DNA from 3 places in the Rhodococcus sp. 24CO genome. Region 2 is predicted to be linked to each of the others. Evidence: riboswitches for the same ligand, from Rfam matches in the RefSeq annotation. Region 2 holds a riboswitch; each other region holds the start of a gene.
What was found. Region 2 has a riboswitch for S-adenosylmethionine ahead of V2B23_RS26120 (LLM class flavin-dependent oxidoreductase). Riboswitches for the same ligand answer to the same signal wherever they lie in the genome.
Positions count from the first base shown of each region.

Region 1 (9,751 bases), on a different contig from region 2:
AGAACACGATGACAACGATCGCGAGAACACTCGAGATCGTTCCGAGCGGAAGACCGTCGAGAAGCGTGAACAGCGACGTGTTGGTGTCGACGGCGCCGGACCCGTCGAGCATGGTGCCCTCGTTGCGCTGACGCAGAATGCCGGAGTTACCGAAGATCGTGAACCACAACGAACCGACCAGCGTCGGGGCCAGCAGCACACCGAAGACGAATTCGCGGATGGTGCGACCACGTGAGATGCGTGCGATGAACATGCCGACAAACGGTGCCCAGCTCATCCACCAACCCCAGTAGAAGATGGTCCATGTGCCCTGCCAGCCGTCTTCCGCAAACGGGGAGGTGCGCAGCATCAGTTCCGGAAGGGCCTGAACGTAGCCGCCGAGGTTCTGTACCCAGGACTGCAGCAGGAACAACGTGGGGCCGAGGATCAGGACGAACAGGGCCAGCGCTGCAGCGAGCATCATGTTGATGTTGGAGAGCCACTTCAGGCCCTTGGTGACACCGGAGACCACGGAGAAGGTGGCCATACCCGTCACGATGACGATGATGGCGATGACCAGCCAGTTGTCGGTTTCCACCCAGCCGAGGTAGTCGAGGCCGGCGGTAATCTGCTGAACACCGAATCCGAGCGAGGTGGCGACGCCGAACAGGGTGCCGACGATCGCGACGACGTCGATGGCGTGCCCGATCTTGCCCTCGATGCGGGCGCGTCCGAGTAGGGGTTCGAGGAGCCAGCGGATCGAGAGCGGGCGACCCTTGCGGTAGGTCATGTACGCCAGTCCGAGACCGACAACAACGTAGATGGCCCACGCGTGCAGGCCCCAATGGAACATCGTCAGTTCCATGGCCTGATTTGCGGCCGCGTCGGTGGATCCTGCTACCCGGCCCGCGACCGGCGGGTCCACGTAGTGCGAAAGTGGTTCTGCCACTCCGTAAAACACCAGACCGATGCCCATGCCAGCACTGAACAGCATGGCAAACCACGACATCATGCCGAACTCGGGTTGTTCGTCGTCGCGGCCGAGCCTGATGTTGCCGATCCGGCTGATCGCGCAGTAGAGCGCAAAGACCACAAATCCGGTGGCGGACAGGATGTACCACCAGCCGACACCATCGGTGATGGCGTTGTTGAGGCTCTGGAAGGCGTCGGACGCAGTCCCGGAGTAGATCACGGCAAAGGCGATCAGCCCGAAGATCACTATCGATGCCGGGACGAATACGGGTTTCCGTAGTCCCTTCCACGCGTTTTTGACCGCAGTCATCTCGCTCCTTCACACAGTTCAGCGTGCCTATCGCACTCCGGCGACATCGTCGACGCGTTCAGCCCTCGTATGGCGGCCACAGGTCGCGTAGGTGGGCATGTGCTCGCACCATCGCAGTAAAGACCGGGCTATCGCTTTGCAATTCAACGTAGCTGCGCAGTTCTGTCGACTCAAATGAATGAAAGGTGGTGCAGTGTTGACGAATATGCCGGCTCTATTCGGCTATTCACCTGTATTTTGTTGCTGTTAAATGATTTTCGCAATCTCAGGTTCGAAATTTGTTCGAATCTCTCTGGAATTCAAGGAACGAAGGATCTTCGTGAGCTTCGGAACGAATCGAATTTGTCAAACTCGGCGAATGATTTTGTAGGTCACCGCTTATGGCCCGCGGATGCCGCTCTCGACGATAGCGGTGCCACGGAAGTCGAAACGTTGCCGTGATGGTGGTCACCACGAGGAGACGTCGGGCGATTTGTCGGTATCGAGAGCGCGCTCCGCGCTGGGGTTGACAAGCCGGTGGAGTCCTGTCATTCTCGTTTGCAGGTCACGAGTACCAGTGTTCAGCCCCGGCTTGCTGGTCGGCAACCCTCCTCCGCGGTGGGGTGCTCCGGGTGACGACCCGGCTGTATCCGAAAACGGATTCGGCAAGCGCGGACTCTTCCGGGGACATCACCCGAACGAATGAGTCCTTGAACGTGAGGATTGTCTTCGATGACTGCTGTTCTGAGTGCCGATACCTGCACCGCTCCCATCGCCAAGGTTTCCGGCGCCGACCTGCAGGTTCCCCTCGTCCAGGGTGGCGAGTGTTCCTATGCGAACTTCGACTACGCAGCGAGCGCGCCGGCGTTGGCCCAGGTCACCGACCGCATTGCGGAACTGCTTCCCACGTACGCCAGCGTCCACCGTGGTGCCGGATACGCCTCGCGGATCTCCACACTCACCTACGAGAACGCTCGCGAATCGGTTGCCCGCTTCGTGAACTGCGCCGACGATCAGGTTGTCGTCTTCACCCGCAACACGACGGACTCGCTCAATCTTCTCGCTCAGTCCGTGCCCGGCAGCACTGTCGTTCTCGACGTCGAGCATCACGCAAACCTGTTGCCCTGGAACGATGCTCGCATCGTCACGGCCGCTGATACCGTCGAAGAAACCATCGAGCGCCTGATCGCAGAACTGTGCACCAAGCCCGCCGCACTCCTCGCCATCACGGGAGCGTCCAACGTGACCGGCGAGATCCTGCCGATCGCACGCCTCGCGGACATTGCACATCGTTGTGGTGCACGCATCCTCGTCGACGCTGCGCAGTTGGCTCCCCACCGTCGTATCGACCTGCAGGACTGCGGAGTCGACTACCTCGCATTCTCCGGACACAAGCTGTACGCACCGTTCGGTGCCGGCGTCCTCGTCGGTCGCCGCGACTGGCTCGACGAGGCCAAGCCGTACCTCGCCGGTGGTGGCGCTGTCCGTGAGGTGACGCTGGAATCCACCGAGTGGGCCTGCGCTCCCGCCCGTCACGAGGCCGGTTCGCCCAACGTCCTCGGTGCTGCTGCAATCGCCGCTGCCTGCGACGCCCTGACCGCTCTCGACTTCGATGCCATCTCGGAGCACGAGAAGGCGCTCACCGCTCAGCTGACCGACGGACTGGCCGCCGTCGCCGGCGTCAACTTGCTCCGGTTGTGGGCCGATGCTCCCGACGCCGTCGGAATCGTCACCTTCACCGTCGACGGCTACGAAGCCGGCGAGGTTGCCGCATTCCTCTCGGCAGAACATGGCATCGGCGTCCGCGACGGACGCTTCTGCGCACACCCGTTGCTCTCACGTCTCGGCCTGTCCGGCGGTGCCGTTCGCGCCAGCCTCGGATTGGGCAGCAGCTCCGACGACGTCACCCGCCTGATCAACGCCGTGAGCATCCTGGTTTCGAATCAGCGTGATTGGAACTACGAAAAGACCGCCGGTGCATGGAATCCTGTGCCCGAGACCCGCACTTTCCTTGGTGGCACCGCCGGCGACGCCGGCGCAGCCGAATGCGTCTGAGCTCACATCCGGATGCAGTGATTGAAATAGGCAACTAACATGGCAGACATGACAACTGCGGCGTTTGGAATGTGTACGAGCTGACGATCGTCTCGCGCTCACCCCTCCCTCCATACTTTCGGAGATACACATGTCTTCTATCGCATCTCATTCCCTGCACGTAGCTGTTGAACTGACCGGATTCGGCCACCATCCCGCTGCCGAAGGAGCTCCCGGCAACCTGCCGCTCATCGGCGCGGATTACTGGGTCGATCTCACCGAAGGTGACACCCTTCTCGATCTGACGGCCTTCCCCGTCAATGTCATTCGGATCCGTGCCACCGACCTGCGCGACGCCCAAGCTCAGCGCGCCCAGATTCGTGCGGCGATTGCCGAGGACGGCCGTGATCCTGACTCTGTTGCCGTGTTGGTCGATCTCGAAATCCTGATCGCTCCGGAAGCGCGGGCTGCGCGTAAAGAGTTGGCGCAGTTGGACAGTGCGCTGAACGTCCCGCGTATCCCGGCGTCGCTGCACTACGTAGGAACACCGTCCGGTCTCGGCAGTTTGATCGCCGATATTCGGGCTGCCGACGTTGCAGACGGTGTGACGTTGCTTCCGTTGTCGTTGCCTCGCACTCTCGAACATCTTGTCGGCGAAACCATTCCGTGGCTGCAGTCGCGGGGATTGGTGACTCCGGCCACAGCTGTCGACGAGGTTCTCGGGCGCTTCGGATTGCCGCAGCGTCAGCGCACGCTCGCGTCCTGATCGCCGATTGCATCTGCGTAGAGGTGGAATAGCGACGGCAGTTGGTCGGCGCCATCCACCTGTGCCAGAAGCGCCCAGCACTGCGCAGTGATCGACCGCGCCCGCTTGCCAATCCAGTTGGTGGGCAGTAATTCCGGTGGTAGGAGCGGATCGGGTTCCATCGCTCGCGTGAATTCCGCCGCGAGTTCGATTGTCATCGTTACGGCGTCAGTGGCAGTGAAGGCTGAAGTGTGCCGCAGTTTGTGCAGGCGCGCGGTCGCCACGTTCAGTAGCTGATCGTATCCGGCTGCGATCTCGTCCAGTGGCCACAGTTGTGCGGCAATCTTCGAGGGGTCTGCGAGGGTGCCCACTTTCAGATCGCGAGTAGTCAGCGAAGACAGATATTGTTCGACGTCGAGTTGGGCGGCGGCATCGAGAACATAGGGTTCCCACGCGTGTGGCGAGACGTACAGGCCGCCCTGCACGAGGGCCCCGCCGAGATAGGTCACCCTGGTGCGCAGTGCATCTCGCGCTTTCCGTGACGACTCCGGAATTGCGAATCCCACCACATGCCAGCGCCCGTCCCATGGCGTCGTGGTGCCTCGATCTTGTTGATAGGCGAGTCGAACGAATTCGACGTCGGGGCCCATCTCCCGCACAGTCTTCGCGGTTGCTCGCAGCGTGGCTTGTCGTCCGCGCCCATCTTGCGTGAACTTTCCCTCGGCGACCAACCGCTTGATGCACAGTCGGATCTGCTGGTCCGTCATGTCGAGGGCGTCGGCGGTGGCATAAAGAGTGGGCCCGTCGACGGTTCCGTCCGCACGCAGAAGTCCTTCGATCAGAATCCGCGTGGGTACATCGACATGCGTGTCGGTCATCGCTCGGCCCCTTCATTCCTTCTCTGCATCTTCGCCCATCACTGTACTATCAAACACAAAACGGTCGTTTGAATTTCGTACGTTAGGGCGAGAAGATGGCAATGCAATCGGTGAGGGAGAGAAAAGGCAACACGCGTTTACGCAGGTGGGTGATCACTTCCCTGGCGGTAGTCGTCGTACTGATCGTCGGCCTGGTGGCATGGACGCTGTACCAGCACACCTACGACATCCGTGAGGAAAAAGTGACGATCACCGGGGGATCGGTGCCGCTTCAGGGAGTCCTGGCGCTTCCCGATCACGGTGACGGTCCTTTCGGGCTCGTGGTTTTTGTCCACGGAGACGGGCCGATCGATGCAACGCACGAGACCTTCTACCGGCCGATCTGGGAGTCGTTTGCAACGGCCGGGTACGCGTCACTCTCCTGGAATAAGCCGGGAGTAGGCGGGGCGCCGGGAAATTGGCTCGATCAGAGCATGGACGATCGGGCCGCGGAGACAGAAGCGGCAATCGAATGGGCACGGGGACGCTCGGATATCGATCCGTCTCGAATCGGTCTGTGGGGTGCAAGCCAGGCAGGCTGGGTGATGCCCAAGGTAGTAAATCTTGATCCGGACGTCGCGTTTGTCATTGCCGTGGGTCCCGCGGTCAACTGGCTCGAGCAAGGTGAATTCAACACCCTGGCAGAGCTTTCCGAGCGGAATGCGTCGGCCGACGAGTTCGAGAAAGCGCGAGCGGACCGAGCGAGGAACCTGGAACAGTTGGCCAGGGATAGCTCGTTCGACGATCTCGTGGCGTCCGGCGCGGCTGATGGCCTCACCGAAGATCGCTGGAACTTCATCCGGCAAAACTATCGGTCTGATGCCCGAATCGATCTCGAAACCGTGGATGTTCCGGTGCTCTTGATTCTCGGCGGACAAGACGTGAACGTCGACGTGGCGGATACTGAATCGGTATATCGCGAATTGCTTGACTCACCAGGGCAATTGGTGGTCAAGAAGTACCCTGACGCGACTCATTCACTGGTGGAGAAAAACCTCGAAGACTCGGAACTGATGTCGACCCTGGTGGCTGTTCTCGCCCCTCGTTCGATCTTCGCGCCCGGGTATCTGGCGGATCAAACCGCATTCTTGGAGGGAATTCAGGGCTGACGGAAGTGACGGTCTGTGACGCCGTGCTCGTACATGCGCTCAGATGACCATGTGGCAGTAGATACTGTCGCCACGGCGCACTGCCCCGGTTGCCAGGTCGGCAAGCGCGGTGAGGAATGGCACCGATTCTTCGGAAGGCTCGATTGTCTCGTCGATGGTCCACGCGCGGGCCGCTGCCATCACACCTTCGGCATCCAAACCGGCTAGCGCATCCCGTAGGTCGTCGGCGACGGTCAGGATGTAAGTGTCACCGTCGTCGTTGACGGCAACCAACGATCCTCGCCTGGGTTCGGCAGTGATCTCGTCATATGTCCTGCCGGTGAGCACCGACTCGAGGCGGCTGAGGGAGACGACCGGGTCGACACGCTTGGCTTGCACCGGGTCGATCGGGCCGTCGTCCAACGCGGTGGCCGCGACTGCATCCGAGGGGGCTGTGAAGTAATCGGTGATGGCAGACATAAGCGGCATATTCTCACATCTGTCTAACCACCGGTGGTCCTGGCGAATAAGGAAACCGTCGGCACCTGGTGGTGTCGACGGTTTCGCAAGGGTCGGTGCCCGTCTTGCGCCTCTCGGCAAGTGGCCGCTCGAAGCGGCGTTTCTGGGGTGGTACCCGGGGCAATGAACCGAACACCGACAGCCAGTACAACGACCGAGTCGCAGAAGTTATTCCACAGCCGTCATCTGCGGGTATTGATCATCCGAAGGGCAAAACGGAACACAACCGCGGCACCTACGCCGACAGCAAGGCCGGCCAGAACGTCGGTGAGTAGGACTCCGATACCAACCCCGAGGACCGTTGCGGCAGCAACGGCAAGGGCGACATCAGCGCGCGGAGCGGCTATCGCGAGGTCCTTTCCCGAGAATCGAACGAGTGCCAGTCAAGCGGAGCATGCCATAAATCCATGGCATGAAGCGCGACGTTAGCGCATCGGGGGTGCTGTGTGTCACGTCTGCCACGGCGAGTGCAGCATTTGTTGCTGTTTCGGCAAGGAACGTTGCACCAGCCGTGGAGATTGCTCATCCTGGAATGCATGAGCCACGAACACCATGACCACCAGAACCATGACCCCGCACACCATGACCCCGCACACCAGAACCATCACGACCACTCCGACACTACCGAGAACCCGTATGCCAAGGCAGATGCACAATTCTGGAACTCGCTGTACGCGGAGCGCCCCGCCCGCTGGAGTGGAAACCCCAACCCGCAGTTGATCGCCGAGGCGTCAGACCTCGCGCCGGGTACCGCACTCGACGTCGGCTGCGGCGAGGGCGCAGACGCTCTGTGGTTGGCACGCCGCGGATGGAAGGTCACGGGCACGGATATTTCGTCGGTGGCGCTCAGTCGCGCGAAGGCTCACGTCGAGGGCTCTGGCGTTGGTATCGAGTGGCTGGAAGCAGACCTGACCAAGTGGGATCCGCAGGGCCGTTCGTTCGATCTGGTGTCCGCGCAGTTCTTTCACATGCTCGAACCCGCACGCGGGGAACTGTTCCGCGCTCTCGGTGAACTGGTTGCACCCGGTGGCCATTTGCTGATCGTCGGCCATTCGCCCCACGAGTCGCCGACGGAGCACCATCGGGCAATGCTGCATACCCCGGACTACGTGGAGTCGTTGTTCACAGATGGGTGGAAGGTGTTGGTCTCGGAGTCGCGGGAGCGTGATCTTCCCGCGAACCCGGAGATGCATCACACCACGGATACCGTTGTGCTGCTTCAGCGATTGAGTGCGAGTACCGACAACAACTCGTAAGCGACGTGAGCCGCTGCGATACCGGTGATCTCGGCGTGGTCGTACGCCGGCGCGACCTCGACGATGTCGGCGCCGACCACGTTGAGACCCACCAGTCCTCGCAGTGTGTTCAACAGTTCACGAGATGTCATGCCGCCGGCTTCGGGTGTTCCGGTACCCGGAGCGTGGGCGGGATCGAGTACGTCGATGTCGACGGAGACGTACACCGGGCCGCCGTCGAGGCGCTTACGCATGCGCTCGACGATGCTGGCGACGCCGTCGACCTCGTAGTCGTCGCTGCGAATCACCTGGAAGCCGAGCACGCGATCGTCCTCGAGGTCCTTCTCACTGTAGAGCGGTCCGCGGATGCCGATGTGCTGTGAGCGCTCCATGTCGATGAGGCCCTCTTCGCTGGCGCGGCGGAAAGGTGTTCCGTGCGTGAAGGGTTGGCCGAAATAGGTGTCCCACGTATCGAGGTGAGCATCGAAGTGCAGCACGGCGATGGGTCCGTGATCGCGTGCGAGTGATCGAAGGATCGGCAGTGCGATGGTGTGGTCGCCACCGAGTGTGAGCACCGAGGAACCGTCGGCGCGCAGGTCGGTCACCGCGGATTGAACCGTCGTCAACGCTTCCTGGATGTCGAAGGGGTTGACGCCGATGTCGCCGAAGTCGGCAACTTGCTGGTTAGCAAAGGGTGAGACCTTCAGTGCCGGGTTGTACGGACGCAGCAGCTTCGACGCAGCGCGGATGTGACCGGGGCCGAAGCGCGCGCCGGGCCGGTAGCTGACCCCCGAATCGAAAGGGATTCCCAGAATGGTCACGTCGGCGCGCGAAACCTCGTCGAGGCGCGGCAGGCGCGCAAAGGTGGTCGGTTCGGCGTATCGGGGGACTCGAGTCGCGTCGACTGGTCCGATGAAAGATCCGGCGTCGTTGGTGGCCATTGGGGTCCCTGCCTGTGAACGGCACATCGGTGATGTAGCTCTCTGTGCAAGTATGGTTTCTTCGAGAAGCCTATTTGTCAACTCTTGTTTCCTGTAGGGGACGGGCTGTGTTGAAGGAGTTATCGCGTGGTGAAGATGAAGGACAGCTCGGAGCCTGGTAGCCCGCAGATCGGGGCGAGGCTCAAGGCTGCCCGCCAGTCGAAGCGGTTGACGCTCGACGACCTGGCCACATCGTGCGGAGTGACCAAGGGGTTCCTGTCGAAACTCGAGCGCGATCACGTGAATGCGTCGGTGGCGACCTTGATCAAGGTGTGCGCCGCACTCGAGGTCCCGATCGGTTCGCTGTTCGAGAACGCTTCTGCTGGTGAGGTGGTGCGCGTCGACGCCCGGCCGCAGATCAGTTTCGGCGGCGAGAAGATGGCAGAATTTCTGCTCACGCCGACGAATGAGCGTCGTATCCAGGTGTTGATGAGTGAGATCGAACCAGGTGGGGGAAGTGGGACCGAGTACTACAGCCTGCCGGCCGATGTGAACTTCGTTCACGTCCTCGAGGGTGGTTTACGGGTGTCGTTCGAGGGCGGGAGAACTGATCCGGAGGGTGAGTCCGTCGACGCCGAGGATGTGGTCCTGCAGGTGGGGGATTCGCTCACCTTTGCTCCGCGTCACAACCACAGTTTCTCGGCTGAGGGCACCGTGCGGGCCAAGGTTCTGTGGGTTTTGAATCCGGCCTTGCCGGAGGGGCCACGCGCACCTGCCTGAGGCCGAAGGTTGATTTTCGAGAAACATCAGTTGACAGATGTCGCGTTGCCGATCACCCTTTGAAGTCGAGCCCGTCGCATACTGACGTCACGGAACTTCTCGAGGAGCGCACGATGAAGGTCGATTCCCTCCGTGTCGGACTGTTTCAGGGCCCGCTCACATCGAAAGATGTCAATGCTTCGGTGGAGTTCAATCTGGGCGCGATCGAGGTGGCAGCACGCGCAGCAGCGGCGTCCGGTGCATCCGTCCTGGTGACGCCGGAAATGTCCGCAA
Region 1 is NZ_JAZFNF010000005.1:533,318-543,068, reverse strand. It holds gene V2B23_RS15440 (BCCT family transporter) at 1-1,261, opposite strand, end outside; SAM riboswitch class IV at 1,804-1,918, shown strand; gene V2B23_RS15435 (aminotransferase class V-fold PLP-dependent enzyme) at 1,973-3,295, shown strand; gene V2B23_RS15430 (hypothetical protein) at 3,426-4,040, shown strand; gene V2B23_RS15425 (PaaX family transcriptional regulator C-terminal domain-containing protein) at 4,019-4,897, opposite strand; gene V2B23_RS15420 (alpha/beta hydrolase family protein) at 5,047-6,045, shown strand; gene V2B23_RS15415 (hypothetical protein) at 6,085-6,504, opposite strand; gene V2B23_RS15410 (class I SAM-dependent methyltransferase) at 7,080-7,799, shown strand; gene speB (agmatinase) at 7,763-8,719, opposite strand; gene V2B23_RS15400 (helix-turn-helix domain-containing protein) at 8,855-9,478, shown strand; gene V2B23_RS15395 (carbon-nitrogen hydrolase family protein) at 9,592-9,751, shown strand, end outside.
Region 1: another riboswitch for S-adenosylmethionine. It lies ahead of V2B23_RS15435 (aminotransferase class V-fold PLP-dependent enzyme); the one in region 2 lies ahead of V2B23_RS26120 (LLM class flavin-dependent oxidoreductase).

Region 2 (9,751 bases):
TCTCGAATCCGCTGCGATCGTCATCGTTGTGCCCCAGACCTATTCGCGTATCCGCCTCTATGAACATGCTGATTCCACCGGGCGAGAAGAACATGTCGGGGCCGACAGATCTGCCGAAGAACATGTCGTCGTTCGAGTAGAGGAAATGCTCGGAGAGTCCGGGTATGTGATGCAGTTGGCATTCGACGGCCTGTGAGTTGTGAGTGGGCAGCACAGACGGGTCGGCAAAGAACTTTTCGCTGGGCATGAAAGTGACGCGAGGATCGTCGGCCAGCCATGCCGGACGATCGGAATCGGTGGCGACAAAGATTCTTCGGATCCACGGCGCATACATGTGCACGGACCGTAGTGCGTACTTCAATTCGTCGATTTGACGGAATCGTGCCGCGGATTCGTCGCCTTCGCCGACAATGTAGTTCTGCATCCGAAGTGCGCGTTGCGCCTGAAATTCCTCGGAAGAACCGTCGACCCAGGAAAAGACGAGGTCGATGTCGAAATTGATGTCCGATGCATGGGCGGCAAACATATTCTCGATCGTGGGCCAGATACGGCCGAAACGCTCCACCGTTCCACGGACTGCTTCTTCCGGGCGCACCGTCCGCCGGGTCAGTGAATTTTCGATGGGCAGAACAATCTCTGTGTCGGACATCGACCACAGTTCGATCTGAAGACCGATATTTGCGCCGTAGTTCAGGCCACTCGCCAGATGAACGCGCGGCCGAAACAGTCGAAAGATGCGGGCTTTTGGTGTGGTGGACAGTGCGCCGTCGGCTATCAAGAGCGCGGGACTCTTCTTCGCGTCGAGAGTCTTCGAATAGAAGGGTGTGTTCTGGCATCCGTCGATCAGCGCGCGGCGCAATTTCTTTCGGTTGGCCCAATTCACCGCGATAACTGCTCGTTCGTCGTTGCCGCGTACGAGGAGGTATTCGACACCGGCCGCGTCGAGAATATCGCGGATGAACAGCAGGTCTTCGATCATCGCTTCGAGCGGGGTTGTCGTGACGATCGGGAGGGCAAACCGATTTTTGAACCGCACAGTTTCCGGGCGGTCCTCCAATCGAGCGCGCACGGAGGACGAGACGGGTTTCACTGCGTCGGTGGTGTCCTGCTCCGGGGGTACGAAGTAGATGTCGTGCGGAGCGGGAGATTGTGTGATGACGTGCCTTTCGATGACCGGACGCACAGAGGCGGTGTCGTGCCAGTCTAGTCGGGAATTGGATCGATTCGGGTTGACCGGGATTTTGCGCATACTCGGTACCGCCACGCGAATTCGAATCCTCGAGAGTGAAAAGGATCAGGTGTCGGTTGTGGCAGGTGATGCGTGGTTTCTGCTGGTGTGTGGAAAGTCGCGTTCATAGTGATTGGGCGCTGTAGCGGCTACCGTCACGGCAGGTGCAGAGTTCCAGCGACAAGGACCGGCTAGCTGGACGGCAACCCTTCATGCCGATGGGGTGCCCCGGGATCACACCTGGCGACACGCGTGGTGTGTGTCGCAAGCGGCAGTTGCGGCACTACCCGTCAGTGAAAGATGGCTGACGGTTCTGCGGCCGGCACTGTGCGCTCCCGAGTAGTCCTCGAACAGGAGTAGAAGCCGATGACCTCCCCCCTTCCCATCCACCTCGCCGTAGCGCTTGACGGCGCCGGCTGGCACCCGGCGGCCTGGCGAGAACCCCATTCGCGTCCGAGCGAGCTGTTCACGGCGTCGTACTGGACCGATCTCGTGACTACAGCCGAACGCGGTCTGCTCGACTTCGTGAGTATCGAGGACAGTCTTTCCGTACCGGGTAACCCATTCGAGCCAGTCGGTGACGCAGTCGATCGTGTGCGCGCTCGACTGGACGCACATCTCGTGGCAGCCAGGCTGGCACCGGTGACGCGCAATATCGGGTTGATTCCGACGATCACCACGACGCATACCGAGCCGTTTCATGTCTCCAAAGCTGTTGCAACACTCGACTACACGTCGCGAGGCCGCGGCGGGTTGCAGGTGAAAGTCTCAGCGTCCGAAGCGGAGGCCTCGCATTTCGGCCGGCGCGATATCCCAGCTTTGACCGAAGATGACCGGGCGTTGCTGGTTTCAGGCAACCTTCCCGATTTCGTACGGGATCTGTTCGAAGAGTCGGCTGAGGCCGTCGATGTGGTTCGGCGCCTCTGGGACAGTTGGGAGAATGACGCCGAGATTCGTGATGTGGAGCGGCGCCGGTTCATCGATCGAGACAAGTTGCATTACATCGACTTCGAGGGCAAGTACCTATCCGTGCGTGGACCGTCGGTCACTCCGCGGCCGCCGCAGGGGCAGCCAGTTGTCGCAGCTTTGGCGCACCAGCGCGTTCCGTACGAGCTGGCTGCTCGAACAGCCGATCTGGTGTTTGTGACTCCTCTCGACGATGGACAGGTGCCCTCGATCCTCGCCGAGGTGCGGGCGGCGCAGGAACGGGTTGAGCGCTCGGGTGAACCGCTCCGGGTTTACGGCGACATTGTTGTGTTCTTCGATGCGGCAGGGGAATCGGGTCGAGAACGACTCGACCGCCTGGACAGTGCGTCGGGTACCCAGTACCGCTCCGATGCATTGATCTTCACCGGCACGCCGGCTGAACTGGCCGATCAACTTCTCCGGTGGCAGCAGTTGGGGATCGACGGCTTCCGTTTGCGACCCGGTGTTGCCGTGGACGATCTTGACGCGATTGTGAATGAGCTGGTACCAGAACTGCAGCAACGCAACGTATTCCGTACCGCGTATCCAGGTACGAATCTCCGCGGACTTCTCGGATTGCCGATCGACGTCCCCAACCGCTACGCCGCCGGCACTCCGGCCGCCTGAACAGACGAGGAATACTTTCATGAGTTCTCAGCAGCGTAAGCAGGTCATCTTGGGCGCCTATCTGGGCGGCGTCAACCACCACACGGCGTGGTGGGATCCGCAGGCGGGCAGTCAGATCGAATTCGACTCTTTCGAGCACACTGCTAAAACCGCCGAGCGCGGAAAATTCGACTTCTTCTTCCTGGCCGAAGGACTGGCGCTGCGCGAACGCGCGGGGCAGATCTTCGATCAAGACATCATCGGCCGGCCGGATACATTCACGGTGCTCGCGTCATTGGCAGCAGTAACCGAACACCTCGGATTAGCCGGCACCATCAACTCGACATTCAACGAGCCGTACGAGTTGGCCAGACAGTTCGCGACACTCGATCAACTGTCCGGTGGCCGCGCGGCCTGGAACGTCGTGACGTCGTTCGATGCCTTCACCGGGCAGAACTTCCGTCGCGGCGGTTATCTCGATCGCGCGCAGCGGTACGAACGCGCCGAGGAAACCGTCGCACTCGTGCGTGAAATCTGGGATTCGTGGCGCAGTGACGACATCGTCGCTGACAAGGATTCCGGCCGTTTCCTCGCACGAGCAGAGGCTGGTGAATTCGCTTTCCACGGATCACAATTCGATGTGAACGGTCGGTTCACTGTTCCGCGCAGCCCGCAGGGGCGACCGGTCATTCTCCAAGCTGGTGTCTCGCCGCAAGGGCGGGATTTTGCGGCCGGCAACGCGGACGCGATCTTTTCGCCGTACGGGCAGCTGCCTGAGGCGTCGGACTTCTATCGGGACATCAAGGCCCGTGCTGTTGCAGCCGGGCGTGATCCGGGTGACATCAAGATTCTGCCGTCGGCGAGCTTTGTGCTCGGCACGTCCGAGGCCGACGCTATCGAGAAGTATCGCGATATTCGCGACCAGCAAGTAACTGGTCAGACGGCGTTGATCCTGCTCGAGCAGATCTGGAATCTCGATCTTTCGGGTTACGATCCGGAGGGACCGCTACCTGATATCGCGCCGGATCCCGAAGCGCCCCCGATCATCCAAGGACGGGCATTCATCCATCAGGACCGATTCGAGACCGTCGCGAAGTTGCGCGCCGTGGCCGAGAACAAGAAGCTGAATCTGCGTGGGGTCGTGATCGACCAGTTCGAGCGCGGGCCGATAGTCGGTACTGCGCAGCAGATTGCTGAAAAGATCGATTCGTTTGTGCAGAACGACGGTTCGGATGGATTCATCCTCGGTTCGCACCTCGTACCAACAGGATTGGACGAGTTTGTCGACGAGGTAGTACCGCTGCTGCAGGATCGTGGTGTTCTGCGCGCCGAATACGAAGGAACGACGCTACGCGACAATCTTGGTCTGGCAATTCCGGCCGATCGTGGTCTTGTGGCGCCGCGATAGCGCGGGCGAGTAGCGCGCGGGGATCGGGGTACCCCGAAAACGTCGGCACCTAACGTCGGCAGTCATGGAGGAGGAAGACCATGCGTGTGAAAAGCCTGGTCGGGGCAGGCGCAGTGGCAGTTGCACTGGTTGCCGGTCCCCTTGCCCAAGCGTCTGCCCAAGCGTCCGCGGAGGGCTCTGTTGCTCCGGGCTCGGATAGCCTGCCGAACACGCTGACCTGCGAGAGTGTGTTCGATGCTCTGGAAGATCAGAGCCCGGAGTGGACGGAGGAGGGGATCGACCAGGTCGAAGACTGGTGCGAGTCGATCACCGGTGAAGAGGATTGACCGTCAGCCGCGAGCGATGACGCGCCGTGACAATCGCCAGCGACCGTCTTCGAGTTCGAACTCGTCTGCGTAACTGCCGACGCCACTGAGACGAGGCGTCGTGGCGGTGTCGACGTAAAACGTCCACACCGCTTCGGCGCGGGCCGAAGTGTCCGACGTGACCTCGACGGCGATTGCGGTGGTGACGTGGCGCGTGAAGGTGCCCGGTCCTTGGATTCCCGCAGCGCGGCGTTCGCGCACACCGGCAGCGATTTCCTCGCGGCCGCGTCGTACCTGTAGCGGCAACCCGCGGTCGGCGTTGGCTGGCATGGTCCATTCGGCGCGGCGAGTGAATTGCTCGACGTAATCGTCGACAGTTCCCGTATCGGCGAGGTGAGCGATCCGCGCGAGTGTGGTTCGGATCTGCTCGGCTGGGCTTTCGGGCTGCATCTGTCTCCTCGAGAGTAGGGGCGGATTTTCCGGACATTACCGCGATGAACTGGGAATAGTGGGCCCGGTCTCGTTGAGCGGTCATAGAATTCGTGAGTTCGGATCACCGTGAGTCCAACTATTCCCCCGACATCCGGGGAAATGATTAAGTGTGTTCACGAAGGCAAGTGCCTTGAATCTGACCGGAAGGTTTACCGTGTCCGTCCCTCTGCGATGTCTGCGCTGACTTCTTCAGCGCCACACCGGCTGGTGTAGCCCTCATTACCTACTGAACCGCACGGTTCGGGTTCTTCGAGGCCACCAGGACGACCACTTTCCCCTTTTGCGTGCCGCGCTCACCGCGCGTCGCTGCACACCCTCATACGAAGGACCGCACCTCCGTGAACTCGTCATTTCCGACGGCCGGGCTTGATCGCCGTGCCTTTTTCCGTGGCAGCGCTATTGCCGCACTCGCAATTCTTGGTACCGGCTCACTGGCTGCGTGCTCCTCGGCTGTTGGTGAACAGCGTTCGGATGCAGGTGAATCGGTGGATCCGGTGCGCGGCGGCACGCTCACGCTGGCAATCCCGGACGATGTCAGCCCGGCTGCTCTCTTGACCAGCACAACAATCGCCGGCACGACCATCTCCGGGCTTGTCTTCGAGACGTTGACCCGCTATCCGATCGATTCCGTAGTGCCGCAACCGCTTCTCGCCAAGGACTGGAAACTCTCGGACGACGGTCTGACGTTGACGCTGAATCTGCGTGACGACGTCACCTTCCACAGTGGCCGCCCGTTCACGTCTGCGGACGCGGAGTTCTCGCTGCGCACGTACTCCGATCCCAAGTTTTCCGCTCAGTTGCGCAGCACTGCTGCTGCCATCACAGGCTACGACTCCTCGGATCCGAAAAAGCTGGTGCTGACGCTCGCGCACCGCACCGGCAATATCTTCGACCTGCTGGATCTGGCGCCGATCTTTGACTCGGAGACCTTCGACAAGGCTGTGAGCGGTGAATCCTTCATCGGGACAGGACCGTTCGTCTTCACCGCGCGCACTCCGAACAGCTCGATCACTTTCGATCGTAATCCGAACTACTGGGTTGCGGAGCGTCCCTTCCTTGATCGCGTCGAGGCTCGTATCGTCCCCGATTCGCAAGCGCGTCTGACGTCTCTGAAGTCGGGTCAGGTTGCGCTCGTATCGCCGGGGTCCTTGACCTTCCGTGATTCGCAGACGCTCGGCAACACAAGCGGTTTCGCTATCTCAGCTCTCGACGGAGCGGAATTGCAGACATATCTGGGCGCCAACGTCACGGCTGAGGGGTTGACCGATGTTCGAACCCGGAAGGCCGTGGCTTATGCCATCGACCGGGATCGCATCATGAGTGAGGTGTACCGCGACGCCGGCTACGCGGTGAACCTGCCGTGGCCGAAGTCGTCGCCGGCATACGACGCGGCCAAGAACTCCACGTATACGCGTGACGTTGCCAAGGCTCGGTCATTGTTGAGTGAGGTGGGGGCACTTCCGACAATCCCGTTGACGTACACCGGTGCCAGCCCGGACTTCGAAGCGGCAGCCCAGATCGTGCAGGCAAATCTTGCCGAGGCGGGAATTCGCGTCGAGTTGGACCCGGTGGAGGCGACAATCTTCTTCAAGCAGTTGATCGGCGCAGAGTTCAAGGGACTGTGGCTGACCAGTCACACGTTTGCGCAGTATGTTCCGTCGACGCTGACCGTCAGCGCCTACCCGTTCAATGCCGCACACAATGCGTCGAAGTTCAGTTCGCCGGCATACTCTGCCGCAGCCGACTCGGCGTGGCAGGTGCCCGACGGTTCGAGTGACGCTGCAAAGAAGCTGTACGCGGACCTCGGCACCCAACTGTTGGAAGAGTTGTTCCTGATCGAGATCGGTGTGGTGGTTCCGCAGGTGTCGGCTGCTTCCACCGTGCGGGATCTTGCCTGGACCAAGGGCCGTCAGCCGCAGTTCGCCAACACCTTCCTGGCCTAGGGGAGAACATGATTCGCTATGTTGTCGGCCGACTACCGTCGGCGGTGGTGGTTCTCTTTCTTGCATCGTTGTTGATCTTCTCGGTTATGCGACTGGTTCCCGGTGATCCGGCCTTGGCGCTGGCCGGTCCCGATGCGACGCCGGAAGCGATTGAGGCGATTCGTCATTCGCTAGGTCTCGACAAGTCGGTCCCCGCTCAGTACCTGTCGTGGATCGGCGATGTACTGACGTTGGATCTGGGCCGGTCGTTTGTCCTCGGTGGTCAGATCTCGGATCTGGTGCTGGCCGGGTTGGGTAATACGGCGGTGCTCGCCGGCAGCGCGTTGCTGTTGGCGGTAACGTTGAGCCTGATTCTCAGTGTGGCCGTGGTGGTCTGGCCGAAGAAGTGGCTGACCAGCGTGGTGAACGTGCTCAACACGCTCTCTGTTGCGCTGCCCAATTTTGTGACGGGTGTTCTACTGGTCCTGGTGTTTGCGGTGCTGATCCCGGTGCTGCCTTCCGGTGGTGTTCCTCCGGGTGGATACCTGGCACGTCCCGATATCACGCTGCAGTATTTGGTACTACCGGCACTGTGCCTGGCATTGCCGGTCACAGCCGCTCTGACCAGATTTCTCTCGGAGGCACTGCGCACCGAGATGGCGCAGCAGTATGTGATCACCGCTCAAGCTGCGGGAGTCACGCGCTGGAACCTGGTGACCCGTAGCGCTTTACGCAACGCGCTTCCGACCATGTTGACTGTCCTCGGAATTCAGACCGGGCATCTCCTTGGTGGAGCGGTGCTGGTCGAGGCCATCTTTGCCTGGCCGGGAATCGGTCAACTGATTCAGCAGGGAATCGGTCGGCGCGACTACCCGGTGGTGCAGGTGCTTCTGCTGCTCTCGGTCACGATCTTCGTGCTGATTCAACTGCTGACAGACATCGTGCACGCTTACCTCGATCCGCGTATCCGCATTGGAGGACAGTAATGACTGTCGTTGATCAACGCCAGGACACGCAGACTCGACGTTCGCACCCGGTGCGTGAGGCGCTGACTCACGGCCAGGGGCTTGCGGGTGTCCTGATCGTGCTGGTTATCGCAGCAGCGGGTATCGCGGCGCCGTTACTGACGAACTACGGGCCCAACGAACAGATCGAGGGCGCAAACCTGTTGGGCGCCAGTGCACAACACTGGTTCGGCACGGATCAGGTGAACCGTGACGTCTTCACTCGTTCGCTGTACGGCATCCGCATCAACCTGGTCATCGTGCTTGTTGCGGTGCCGTTGGGTGCGATCATCGGTTCACTTGCCGGCTTGATCTCGAGCATCAATCCGGTTGCCGATGTCATCGCTCAACGAATCTTCGATGTGATTCTTGCTTTCCCGCTGCTGATTCTCGCGATCACGCTGGTGGCGATTACCGGTCCCGGTATTTTTCCGGTGGTCGCGGTGATTGTGGCCGCGGAGATTCCGATGTTCGGGCGCCTCGTACGTACCAGTGTGCTCAAAGTTCGCGAGCTACCGTTTGTCGAATCGGCCGAAGTGATCGGGGCCGGCCGTTGGTGGGTACTGCGTAAACATGTGCTGCCCAACGTGGTCGAACCGTTGAGCGTGCAGATTGCCCTGTCGATGTCGGTGGCCGTATTTGCCGAAAGTGCGATGAGTTTTCTGGGTATCGGTGTGCGACCGCCGGATCCGTCACTGGGGTCCATCATCTCTGATGCCATCCCTAATCTCGACGTCAATCCAGCTTATGCCGTCGGACCGCTGATCATCGTCTCCGCCTTGGTCTTGAGTTTCCTCCTGATCGCCCAGGCGCTCGGCAAAGCCCGTCGGATCTGACGCCGCCTCAACCACCACTTCAAGGACACAAGCATGAACGCAGTAGAGCAGCAGGCGGTCCTCGCCATCGAGGATCTGGTGATCCGGTTCGGTACCGCGGATTCCCGACGTGAATCGACCACAGTAGTCGATCAGGTGAATCTCGAAGTGGCACAGGGCGAAATTCTGGCTCTGGTCGGAGAATCCGGATCGGGTAAGTCGCTCACGGCGCGCGCTGTGCTCGGGTTGCTGCCGGAGGGCGCGCAGGCGAGCGGCTCGATCGAACTCGGCGGTCAGCAGATTCTCGGAGCTGACGAGGCGACTTTGAACAAGGTGCGCGGTACCCGGGCCGCAATGGTGTTCCAGGAACCCCAGACCGCGCTCAATCCCGTCCAGAAGGTGGGCTGGCAGATTGCTCAGGTCCTGCGGGCGCACGGCAAGATATCCCGGGCCGACGCTCGGGCCCGCGCCGTCGAACTGCTGCGGATGGTGGAGATTCCGGAGCCGGAGCGTCGGGTCGATTGGTATCCACATCAGCTGTCGGGCGGTCAGAAGCAGCGAGTAGTTATTGCTCTGGCTCTGTCGGGCTCTCCGGATCTGCTGATCGCCGATGAGCCGACCACTGCGCTCGATGTGACAGTGCAGGCCGAAATTCTGCAGTTGCTGCGGGATCTGCGCGATCGGTCGGGGACAGCGATTCTGCTGATCACACACAATATGGGCGTCGTCGCGGATATCGCCGATCGCGTGCTGGTGATGAAATCCGGTCAAGTGGTGGAACAGCGGTCGGTTTTCGATCTGTTTGCGTCACCGCGGGCTAGTTACACGCAGGCTCTGCTGGCAGCGGTGCCTCGGCTGCCGGAAGCCGAGCACGCCAAACCGGCCGTCGTGCTGGTCGATGATGTCGAGCACGCGCTCGCCGAGCCGATTCTCCGGTTCGACGACGTCTCGATCGTGTACCCGGCCCGGTTGGGTAACAAGGCGTTTCGGGCTGTTGATCACGTC
Region 2 is NZ_JAZFNF010000012.1:11,169-20,919, forward strand. It holds gene V2B23_RS26115 (stealth family protein) at 1-979, opposite strand, end outside; SAM riboswitch class IV at 1,392-1,505, shown strand; gene V2B23_RS26120 (LLM class flavin-dependent oxidoreductase) at 1,595-2,821, shown strand; gene V2B23_RS26125 (NtaA/DmoA family FMN-dependent monooxygenase) at 2,841-4,208, shown strand; gene V2B23_RS26130 (hypothetical protein) at 4,289-4,534, shown strand; gene V2B23_RS26135 (nuclear transport factor 2 family protein) at 4,538-4,963, opposite strand; gene V2B23_RS26140 (ABC transporter substrate-binding protein) at 5,344-6,948, shown strand; gene V2B23_RS26145 (ABC transporter permease) at 6,957-7,913, shown strand; gene V2B23_RS26150 (ABC transporter permease) at 7,913-8,767, shown strand; gene V2B23_RS26155 (ABC transporter ATP-binding protein) at 8,801-9,751, shown strand, end outside.

Region 3 (9,751 bases), on a different contig from region 2:
TGTCACACCGGCAATCGCGTTGAGAATGCTGAAGGTGTCCGGGCGGCCGACCACGTCGAGATCGTGAATCTTGCCCTGGTGTTCGCGCAGGCGCAACCCTTCGGCGAGGAAGAAGAAGTCGAACAGGCCACGTTCGGCACTGCGCGCAAGATGCTCGAACGAGCTGAACTCGATCTGACTCTTCGAGGCGGGATCGGCCCATACGGTGGTGTTGTTCACGCCGGGGAAGTGAGCACCCAGGTGAACTTGCTTACGAATCTTGTTCTGTGTCATCGAAATTCCTGTTCTCTTCCGGCCGCTATGCAAACTGATTGACGGGTAGCCCCAGTCCCAACCGCTCCCGCAGGGTGGGGGCGAGGTTCGGCCTCGGATTGAACGCGGGCAGTACTTCGGCGGTGATCTTCGCCGCCCCGGCTGCCAGGGCCAACGGTCGCAGTACCACTCCGTCCAGCCCCGCCGAGCCACTGATCTCGCGAAGCAGCGTGGTCAGTCCGCCGGCGTCGCCGCGGTAGAACACCGAGTGCGGCGTATAGGGCGTTCCTGCCCACTCTTCGAGTTCGGCGAGGGCGTCGTCCGCCGCCCCGCGATCGGCACCGAGCAGGACATCGACGTCGAGCAGAACACGAACGGTACGGCCATTCTCCGCGGCTTTGTCGTGGACCAGCCGGGCGGTGGCCTGAGCCTCACCCAGGTCGGCGGCGGAGATTCGGATGAGATCGGCTCGCTCGGTTGCCAACTCCCGCGCCTGCGGCTTGCTCGCATCCACCACGATCAGCGGTTGTCCCTGCGGCGAACGCGGCGTGATGGACGGCCCCTTGACCGAGAAGTTCTTGCCCTCGAAATCTATGTAGTGCAGCTTGTCCCGGTCGATGAATCGGCCGGTCGCCACATCTCTGATCTCGGCGTCGTCCTCCCAGCTGTCCCACAGCCGGCTGACCACCTCGACGGCCTCCGATGCTTCCTCCCACAGCGATTGTTCGCTCTGCACGGCCTTTCGACCGAACAGCGACGCAGCCGCGTCGGTGTCGGATACCTCTACCTGCCAACCCGCCCGGCCCGAAGACGAGAAGTCGATGCTCGCGATGGCCTTCGAGATGTGGAAAGGTTCGGTGTGGGTGACGGTCGCGGTGGGAACCAACCCGATCCGCGACGTCACGCCGCTCAATCGGGCAGCTGTGGCAACTGCTTCCAGTCGACCGCGCGTTGCATGCTGCCCCTGGGTCTGCAAGGCAAACGAATCCGGGAAGAAGGCAAGGTCTACGCCGGCCTGGTCGGCTACGGTCACCAAATCCACCCAGTACGACGAGGTGAACACTTCTTCGGCCCGCGAATCCTCGCGGCGCCACGAATAGGGGTGCACACCGGTGCCCTCGAATTCGAGGCCGATGAGAAATGCTGCGGAATTATGCTCGGACATGTTCGGCCTTTCCTGCTGCGTGGTCCCGCCCGGGGATGGCACCGAGCAGTGTTCGGGTGTAGTCGTGGCGGGGGTTGTCGAATATTTCTGCGGTAGTGCCGATTTCGACCAGCTGACCGGATTGCATGACCCCGACGATGTCGCTGATCTGCCGCACTACGGCCAGATCGTGCGAGATGAAGAGGTACGTCAATCCGAGTTCGCGTTGCAACTCGTCGAGGAGCGCCAGAATCTGTGCCTGCACCGAAACATCCAGAGCGGATACCGGTTCATCGAGAACAAGTAGATCGGGCTTCAGTGCGAGTGCTCGCGCAATCGCCACACGCTGCCGCTGCCCGCCGGACAGTTCGGCAGGTCTGCGGCTACCGAATTGCCCGGGCAGGGCAACCTGATCGAGTAGTTCCGCGGCCCTGGCCTGCTGCTGAATTCGAGTGCCGACTTTGAAGGCCCGCAGCGGTTCCGCCACGATGTCGACTATCGAGAGCTTGGGATCGAGGGATGCGTACGGGTTCTGGTAGACGAGTTGGATCTTTCGGCGTAGTTCGCGCAGATCGCTGCCCTGGATCCGGGTGATGTCCGCGCCGTCGAAGGTGATGGTTCCCGAATCCGCCTGTTCCAACCGCACCGCGATGCGCGCCGTCGTGGACTTCCCGGAACCCGACTCCCCCACGAGCGAGGCTGTCTGTCCGCGCGGTACGGTCAGCGACACGTCGTTCACCGCGGTGATAGCACTGCCTCGTCCGACGTCGAAGCGCTTGGTGATTCCCGCCAGAGTAAGCAGCGGAGTTGTCTGCGCTCGGACCGGGCGATCGACGGGTCCCGATGACAGGCTCGGCGCCGAGCTCAGCAATTTCTTCGTGTAGTCGTGTCGAGGATCTCCCAGAATCTTTTCGGTAGAACCGGATTCGACAATCCGACCGTCGTGCATCACCAGAATCCGATCCGCGCGGTCCGCGGCCACTCCCAGGTCGTGTGTGATGAGGAGAACAGCGGCACCGGATTCGGCGATCCGCTCGTCCAAGTGGTCGAGGATTCGTCGTTGGACTGTGACGTCCAGCGCGCTGGTGGGCTCGTCGGCAATGATCAGTGCCGGGTTCGCGACCAGTGCGATACCGATCAGAACTCGTTGCCGCATACCGCCGGAGAGCTCGTGTGGATACTGCCGTGCTCGGATCTCCGGACGATCGATTCCCGCGCGTGCAAGAACCTCGATGGCATCCAACCGCGCTTTCCGCCGGTCGGCCAGACCGTGAATGCGAAGTACTTCTGCAACCTGATCACCGATTCGGGTTACCGGATTGAGCGATGTTGTGGGGTCCTGCGGCACCAAACCGATACGTGCACCGCGGATTTTCTGCCAGGCCCGGTCCGAGTAGTCGTCGATCCGGTCGCCTTCGAACTCGACGCTGCCCCCGGTGACGTGTCCGCTGCCGGAGAGCAGTCCGAGAATCGCGTGGGCTGTTGTGGACTTTCCGGAGCCCGATTCGCCCACCACTGCAACAACTTCACCTCGGCCGACCGTGAAACTGACGCCGTGTACGGCGGGTGCGGCTCCGTAGGAGATCTGTAGGTCGGTGACGGAAAGCAACTGATCCTGCGTTGTGCTCATCGCCGGTTGCTCCTTTCGATCTCGTGTCCGATGCGATGCGCCGAAATGACCACCGCAACTATTGCGAGGCCGGGAAGTGTTGTCATCCACCAGGCATTGGCGAGGAAGTTCCGTCCCTCGGATACCAACGACCCCCATTCCGGGGTGGGCGGTACCGCTCCGAAGCCCAGGAAACTCAACGCGGACACCGCAAGTACTGCCTGCCCGAATTCGACTGCAGACAGTGCGATCACGGGCGCATACGAGTTGGGCAGGATATGCCGGCGCAGAACTCCGAGCCACTGCACTCCCGAACCGAAAGCCGCCTCGACGTACTGCGCGCTACGTACCCGCATCACCTCGGCACGCATCACCCTGGCGAAGTTCGCGACCATCGCCACACCCACCGCGATCGCGACGTTGATGGTGCCGAAACCCAGTGCCGTGACCAGTGCCAGCGACAACAGCAAAGCGGGAATCGAGAGCAGAACATCGACGATGCGCATCAGCACTGCGTCGAGCACCCCACCGACAAATCCTGCAATCAGCCCGATCAACGATCCGACGATCAACGCAACACCCACCGCCACGAGTGTCGCGGTCAGGGACAGCGCAGCACCGTGCACAAATCGTGTGTAGAGATCTCGCCCCAGGTTGTCTGTTCCGAACCAGTGCGCCGGGCTCGGCCCCTGTAACTTGTCTGCCGGCACGCCGGACAACGGGTCGCCACTGGCAAATACGCCGGGTGCCACCGCAAAACCGATGGCCAGCGCAACGATCAGCACCGGAATCAGCAGACCCGGCTTACCGATCCGCCGAATCACCGAAGACGTCCGACGGATGGTAGCGGGCGACTTCTCCTCCGGTATCGGATCCAGCAAGAGTGGTTCGATCAACGTGTCAGACATGCGCCGGCTCCAGATCTGTCGAGCTTTCGGACTGTGACTTCGCGGTGTCGGACGCCTTGGCCGAGATAATGCGTGGGTCGATCAACGGATAGAAGAGATCGACCGCCAAGTTGACGAGCGCAAATGCCAAGGATGCAAAAACAACCACGCCTTGGACTACCGGAGTGTCCTGAGCCATGACCGACGTCTGAGTCAGACGGCCGACTCCGGCGCGGGAGAACACCGTTTCGACGACCACCGAACCGGCTAGCAGAGTTCCGACCAGCACACCGGCGATGGTGAATGCCGGAATGCTCGCGAGTCGCAACGCATGACGGGTCTGCACGCGCCACCGGCTTGCCCCCTTGGCGTACGCGGTCTCCACGTGCGGCGAACGCAGCGTCGACTGCAGGCTGGTCGTGAGCACCTGCGCGATCACGGCGCCAGTCGGTATCGCCAGGGTGATCGCCGGGAGAATCACCGTTGCGAATCCCTTGTCCCCGAATGCCGGGAAGATGTGCAAACGGAACGAGAAGAGCTGCAGCAGAATCAGACCCACCCAGAAGGTGGGAACTGCCACCCCGAGTGGAGGAAGCGAGAACAGCAGGTTCGCGATCCATCGCTTGCGGGTGTAGGTAGCGAAGAACGCGATCGACACTCCGAATAGCACGGCAAGAACCAAACCCGTGGTTGCCAGCACCAGCGTGCTCGGCAGGGCTGAGAAGATCGCATCCGTCACCGATTGTCCGGTGGAGATCGACGTGCCGAAATCACCGCGCAGCGCATTGGTCAACGAGGTCCAGTACTGCACCCACACCGACTGGTCCAGGCCGTATCGCGCCCGAAGCTGTTCGAGTGCAGCTTGATCCACCGCCACACCCTGTCCCGCCGCGTCCGCCGCCATGCTGACCGGATCACTCGGCAGGAGGAACAAGATCACGAACGAGATGGTGAAAGCCGCCCAGAGGACCAGCACGGCCTGCCCTAGTCGGGCGAGTACGTATCGCGTCATGACTACTTACCCGACAACCATGCGTCGTAGAACTGCAGACGTGAGGAGGCTTCGAACTTCAGATCCTGCACCGAGGCTCCGGCTCCGACTGCCTGTGACAGTTCGATCGTCGGAATCGAGAGTCCACGATCGATGATCAGTTCCTGTGCCTGAGCCACCAATTCACCGCGTGTCGCTGTGTCGGTGGTTGCCAATTGTTCCGTCAATACCTTGTCGAGCTCGGGGTCTGCAGTGCGCTTGTTGAGATTTCGACCGTCGAGGCCGAAGGACGCCCGAAGGATGTCCGCATCGGCACGGGTGGAGTTGTAGTACACGGCATCGTAATCACCCGAAGTCTGCTTCTCGGTGAGTTCCCCGTTGGACAGCAGGTTGAGCCTCGCATCCACACCCACCTTCCGCAGCTGCTGCTGAACCAGCTCGAGGATTGCCTGGTTGCCGGCGAACGCCGGGCTGAAGGAAATCGCGAAAGTCAGTTTCTGGCCGTCCTTCTCACGTACTCCGTCGGAACCGGCCTTCCACCCTGCCGCATCGAGTAGCTTTTCCGCTTTGTCGGCGTCATAGGTCACGACACCTGATTGATCGGCATAGAGCGGTGTGGTGTGCGCCAGTGGGCTCGTCGCCGGGAAGAACGACGGATCCAGGACCGTGTCGACAAGTTCCTGCCGGTTGATCGCGGGGATGATCGCTTGGCGCACAGCCTGATCGGCGAGAACACCGCGGCTCACGTTGGGCTGGAAGAAGAAGCTCACCCCGGGATTGGGCCGAGTGAGAATGCGTCCGCCTGCCGCTTCGATCTGCGGAGCGTCCTGCGTCAATGCGTCACTGACCGCGTCGAGTTGCCCCGAGGCGACGCTGCCTGCACGCACTCCCGACTCCGGAACAACAGTGAAGTTGACGCCGTCCAGATACGCCTCCCCCTGATGACCGGTCACATCCGACGACCAGTTGTATCCGGCGCGCTTCTCGATCGCGACCGATCGATCCTGCTGCCAGTCCGTGTAGACAAACGGGCCGGATCCCACAACCGCAGCCCCGGCGCAACGCTGCTCCGACGGTAGTGCCGTGGTCGAGTCCGCCAGAATGCCGAGCTGCGGCGTCGAAGTTGCCTGCAGGAACTGAACATTGGGACCGGAGAAGTTGACCTTGGCGGTGTGGGCGTCGACGACATCCGTGCCGGTGTACGAGGACAGGTAGCTCTTCGCCAGGGCGGCGTTCGGGCCCAGATCCTTGACCACGTCGAAGTTCTTCTTGACCGACTCTGCCGTCACCGGCGTACCGTCACTGAACGTGACACCGTCGCGCAGCGTGAACGTGAAGCTAGCGGCATCGGGGCTGATGTCCCAACTTTTTGCCAGCCACGGCGTGATCTCACCTGTCTCCGGATCCTGGTCGGTCAGCGAATCCACCACGGTACGAGTGACATACACAGTCTGATTCGTACCTGCCTGTGCAGGGTCAGCGCAGGTGGGCGCCGTCGAGAGTCCGTAGCGCAGGGTTCCACCCGACTGGGCCGGCCCGGCGTCGGCGCTGGTGTCACCACTACTGGTGCTGCAACCGGCAAGTACGGTGCCGAGAACCGAAATAGCGCCGATACCAGCGGCGACGGTGACGCGTGAGCGTGCACCGATTGAGCGTGAAGACACCAAGAACTCCTAAAGAGGCATGCGGAAAAGCGCGCTTGCCACCACCGGAGTACGGGGCAAGCAAGCACGAATCAGCTACGAAGAGAAGAGAAAACAGGCTTACCCACGTACGGGAGCCTCGAGAGACTGACCAGGGTCAACTACGACGGTAAACATCGCGGCCATGGTCAGTGAGTACAGAACGATCCTGCTGTGCGGCACAGGTCTACGTGACGACGCGACCACGCGGTAGCGAAACCGCCTTCAACTGCCTTCATTACTGCATTCCTCCATCGATCCTGGCGGTAGCACCCTCACGCGATGACGCGAAGGGTTGCTGCGACTTCATTGAGCCAGGTCTCTCTGTCGCTCGAGATGGTCGTTCGCAAGTCTACGAGATGATCGCGAGTTGTCAACTCGTTCAGTAGGAATTGCAGGCTACGCCACATTTTCGGGAACCGCGCCGCGCTCATGCCGATACCCGCCGGTCGTAGTCATGCCGTACCCGTAGCTTCTTCTCGAATGGGTGAATTCCCACGTCGAGCGGTGACAGCGCGGTGTCGTACAGCGGCGCGTAGCCACATGACAGGTAGAGCGCGACCGCTTCGGGTTGGCGTGGACCGGTTGTGAGATAGACCCGGTTGTATCCCCGAGCTGCGATCTCGGACTCCAACTCCCGGACAACGATCTTTCCGAGGCCACGCTGACGAAAAGCAGCCGACGTCCAGATTCTTTTCAGTTCGGCTGTTGTGGAATCGAATTGACGAAACGCGCCACCGGCGATGGCTTGATCACCGAGCGTGAGAACCAGCAACGCTCCGTGCGGCGGTGCAAACTCCTCGGCCGGATAGGTTGTGAGATCTTCGAACACCTCGTCACGCGTACCGCCGTATCGCGAACTGTATTCCACCGCCAATTCCGCGATGAGCGGAGCTGCCAGCGGATCGTTCTGCGACACCGACCGCACCTCTACGCCGCCGATTCCCGCAATCTCGACACTCATGTGACCTTCCTTTCGGTTTCCTTGCGCCGCATTCACCGCACCCCTAGCTGGAATTGCTGCGGCGACAGAGTATTTCCTTCCACCAGATCGGCCACCAGCTCACCCAACGCCGGCCCGAATTTGAATCCGTGTCCGGAGAAACCTGCGGCGACGGTGATCGCACCGACCCTGTCGATCACAAAATTGCTGTCAGGTGTGCTGGTGTACAGGCAGGTCAGGGACTCGACCTGGGTTGAATCGACACCCGGCAACCACGCTTCGGCATAGTCGACCAGACGCTGTTCGCCGGCGATGTCGGGCGTGTAGCTACGAGTCTGCGGAGTCACCTCCGGCCCCGTCGCATGCTCGCCGATCTTGATGCCGTCTTCGGAACCGAGTCCGTAGATCCCGGCTGTGTCCAGCTCTGCACCGGGATGATGAACAAAGCTCGGCCACTCCGTTCCAGGATCGAGGGGCGCAAAATGTGCCGGTTGTTCCTGCGTCGTACGCAAAGTCGGCAACACGACCTGTGCGCCGAGTTCGCTTCGCTCGATCAATTCCGCGGTCCACGCGCCGGCGGCAATCACTACGTGCCGCGCTCGCAGCGTCCCGTCGTCCGTGATCACGTCGACGCCGTACGACGCCTCGGCAACTGCCTGGACCCGCGTGTTGTGGCGGACGTCAGCGCCCTCGAACCGTGAACCCGCTTCGAGTGCAACGACGGCGCGGTCCGCGTGCAGCCTGCCCGCATCGCGGTGATGCAGGACGGTTGTATCGAATCGCAGCCCCGGCCAGCGGGCCGACGCTTCGGCTGGAGTGAGGATCTCGCCCTTGATACCCGCTTCGACAAGCACCCGCGACTTGGTCAGGACGGCAACGGGCAGCCCATGGTCGACGGCGCCCGTCAGTTCCAGAAACCCGATGTCCGTTGTTGTTTCCAACTCCTGCCACAGCGGAAGGGCCGACGCTGCCAGCGCGGTGTACAGGTGATTGTCGTATGCCTGCCGGTAGATACGTGACGTGCCATGGGACGCACCGTGCTTGTGCCCCGGCGTGAACTGCTCGAGCTGCACGACGCTGTGCCCGCGCGCCGCGAGCCGCCACGCGGCAGAGGACCCGACAAGCCCTCCGCCGATGACGATCGCATCGAAGATCTCACTCATTTGCGGATGCTCACTTGGTCTTCGGAAGGCCGGGCGGGTTGATCAGCGACGTGTCGACGGCTTCACCGGTGATGTTCCAGCGCTCGAGAATCTGCTGGTACGTGCCGTTCTCGATGGTGTGGTTGATGGCGTCGTTGATTGCCTTGATCAGGCCGTTGTCCTTCTTCACCAGCACGGCGATCTGTCCTTGCAGGGTGTCGCCCGCACCGGAGAATTCCCCGACCACCTCGGTTTCACCCGACTGCTTGGCATGGAACTGCGACGACGGGTTCGGTCCGAAGTAAGCATCGATGCGACCGGACTGCAGCGGGAGGTAGTAGTCAGTGGTGTTCTGATAGTAGGAGATATCGGTAGGTGCCAGACCGGCCGCGACGTTCTGCTCGTTCCACTTGACCAGCAGCGCTTCCTGATTGGTCCCGGAACCCACCGCGATCTTCAGACCCGCAATGTCCTTGGGTTCCGTGATGGAGACCCCGGCACCCTTTTTGGCCTCGAACGCGAGGGTATCGAGGCGGTAGGTGGCAAAGTCGTACTTCTCCTTACGTTCCTCTGTGACAGTCACATTGGAGAGGAACGCGTCGGCTTCACCAGAGTCGATCCGGACGAAGTTCTGTGCCCAGTCAGCCGTCTGCAGGTCTACCTTCAACCCGAGTACATCGCCGATCAGGTAGGCGAAGTCGGTCTCCGATCCGATGAGAGTTTTGTCATCGTCAGCGTAGAAGCGAAGCGGCGGAGCAGATCCGGCGCTACCGGTCACTCGCAGGGTGCCGCTGTCGCGGATGTCCGCAGGCACCTCGGCAGCGATGGAATCGACTTTCGCGGTGGTGATGCGATTCTGCTCTGCGGTGAGGTTGTAACCCGCGGCTGCAGTGACCTGGCTGCCGTCGGACTCCGCGTCCGCACTGCTGCATCCAGCGCTGAGCAGTCCGACAGTGGCGAGAGCCGAGATCAGAAACGTGGCGCGGCGGGATCGAGAGAACATCAGTGTGTGCCTTTCGGGGAAGTGTCTGTGTGGTGACGGCGTCATAACCGTCGACCGTGTCGTCAGAGGACGCGGGAGAGAAAAGCTTTGGTTCGTTC
Region 3 is NZ_JAZFNF010000008.1:53,166-62,916, reverse strand. It holds gene V2B23_RS20485 (NtaA/DmoA family FMN-dependent monooxygenase) at 1-273, opposite strand, end outside; gene V2B23_RS20480 (LLM class flavin-dependent oxidoreductase) at 299-1,417, opposite strand; gene V2B23_RS20475 (dipeptide ABC transporter ATP-binding protein) at 1,404-3,026, opposite strand; gene V2B23_RS20470 (ABC transporter permease) at 3,023-3,913, opposite strand; gene V2B23_RS20465 (ABC transporter permease) at 3,906-4,904, opposite strand; gene V2B23_RS20460 (ABC transporter substrate-binding protein) at 4,907-6,547, opposite strand; gene V2B23_RS20455 (putative leader peptide) at 6,715-6,804, opposite strand; SAM riboswitch class I at 6,814-6,908, opposite strand; gene V2B23_RS20450 (GNAT family N-acetyltransferase) at 6,996-7,529, opposite strand; gene V2B23_RS20445 (FAD-dependent oxidoreductase) at 7,562-8,671, opposite strand; gene V2B23_RS20440 (ABC transporter substrate-binding protein) at 8,682-9,653, opposite strand; gene V2B23_RS20435 (amino acid ABC transporter ATP-binding protein) at 9,716-9,751, opposite strand, start outside.
Region 3: another riboswitch for S-adenosylmethionine. It lies ahead of V2B23_RS20455 (putative leader peptide); the one in region 2 lies ahead of V2B23_RS26120 (LLM class flavin-dependent oxidoreductase).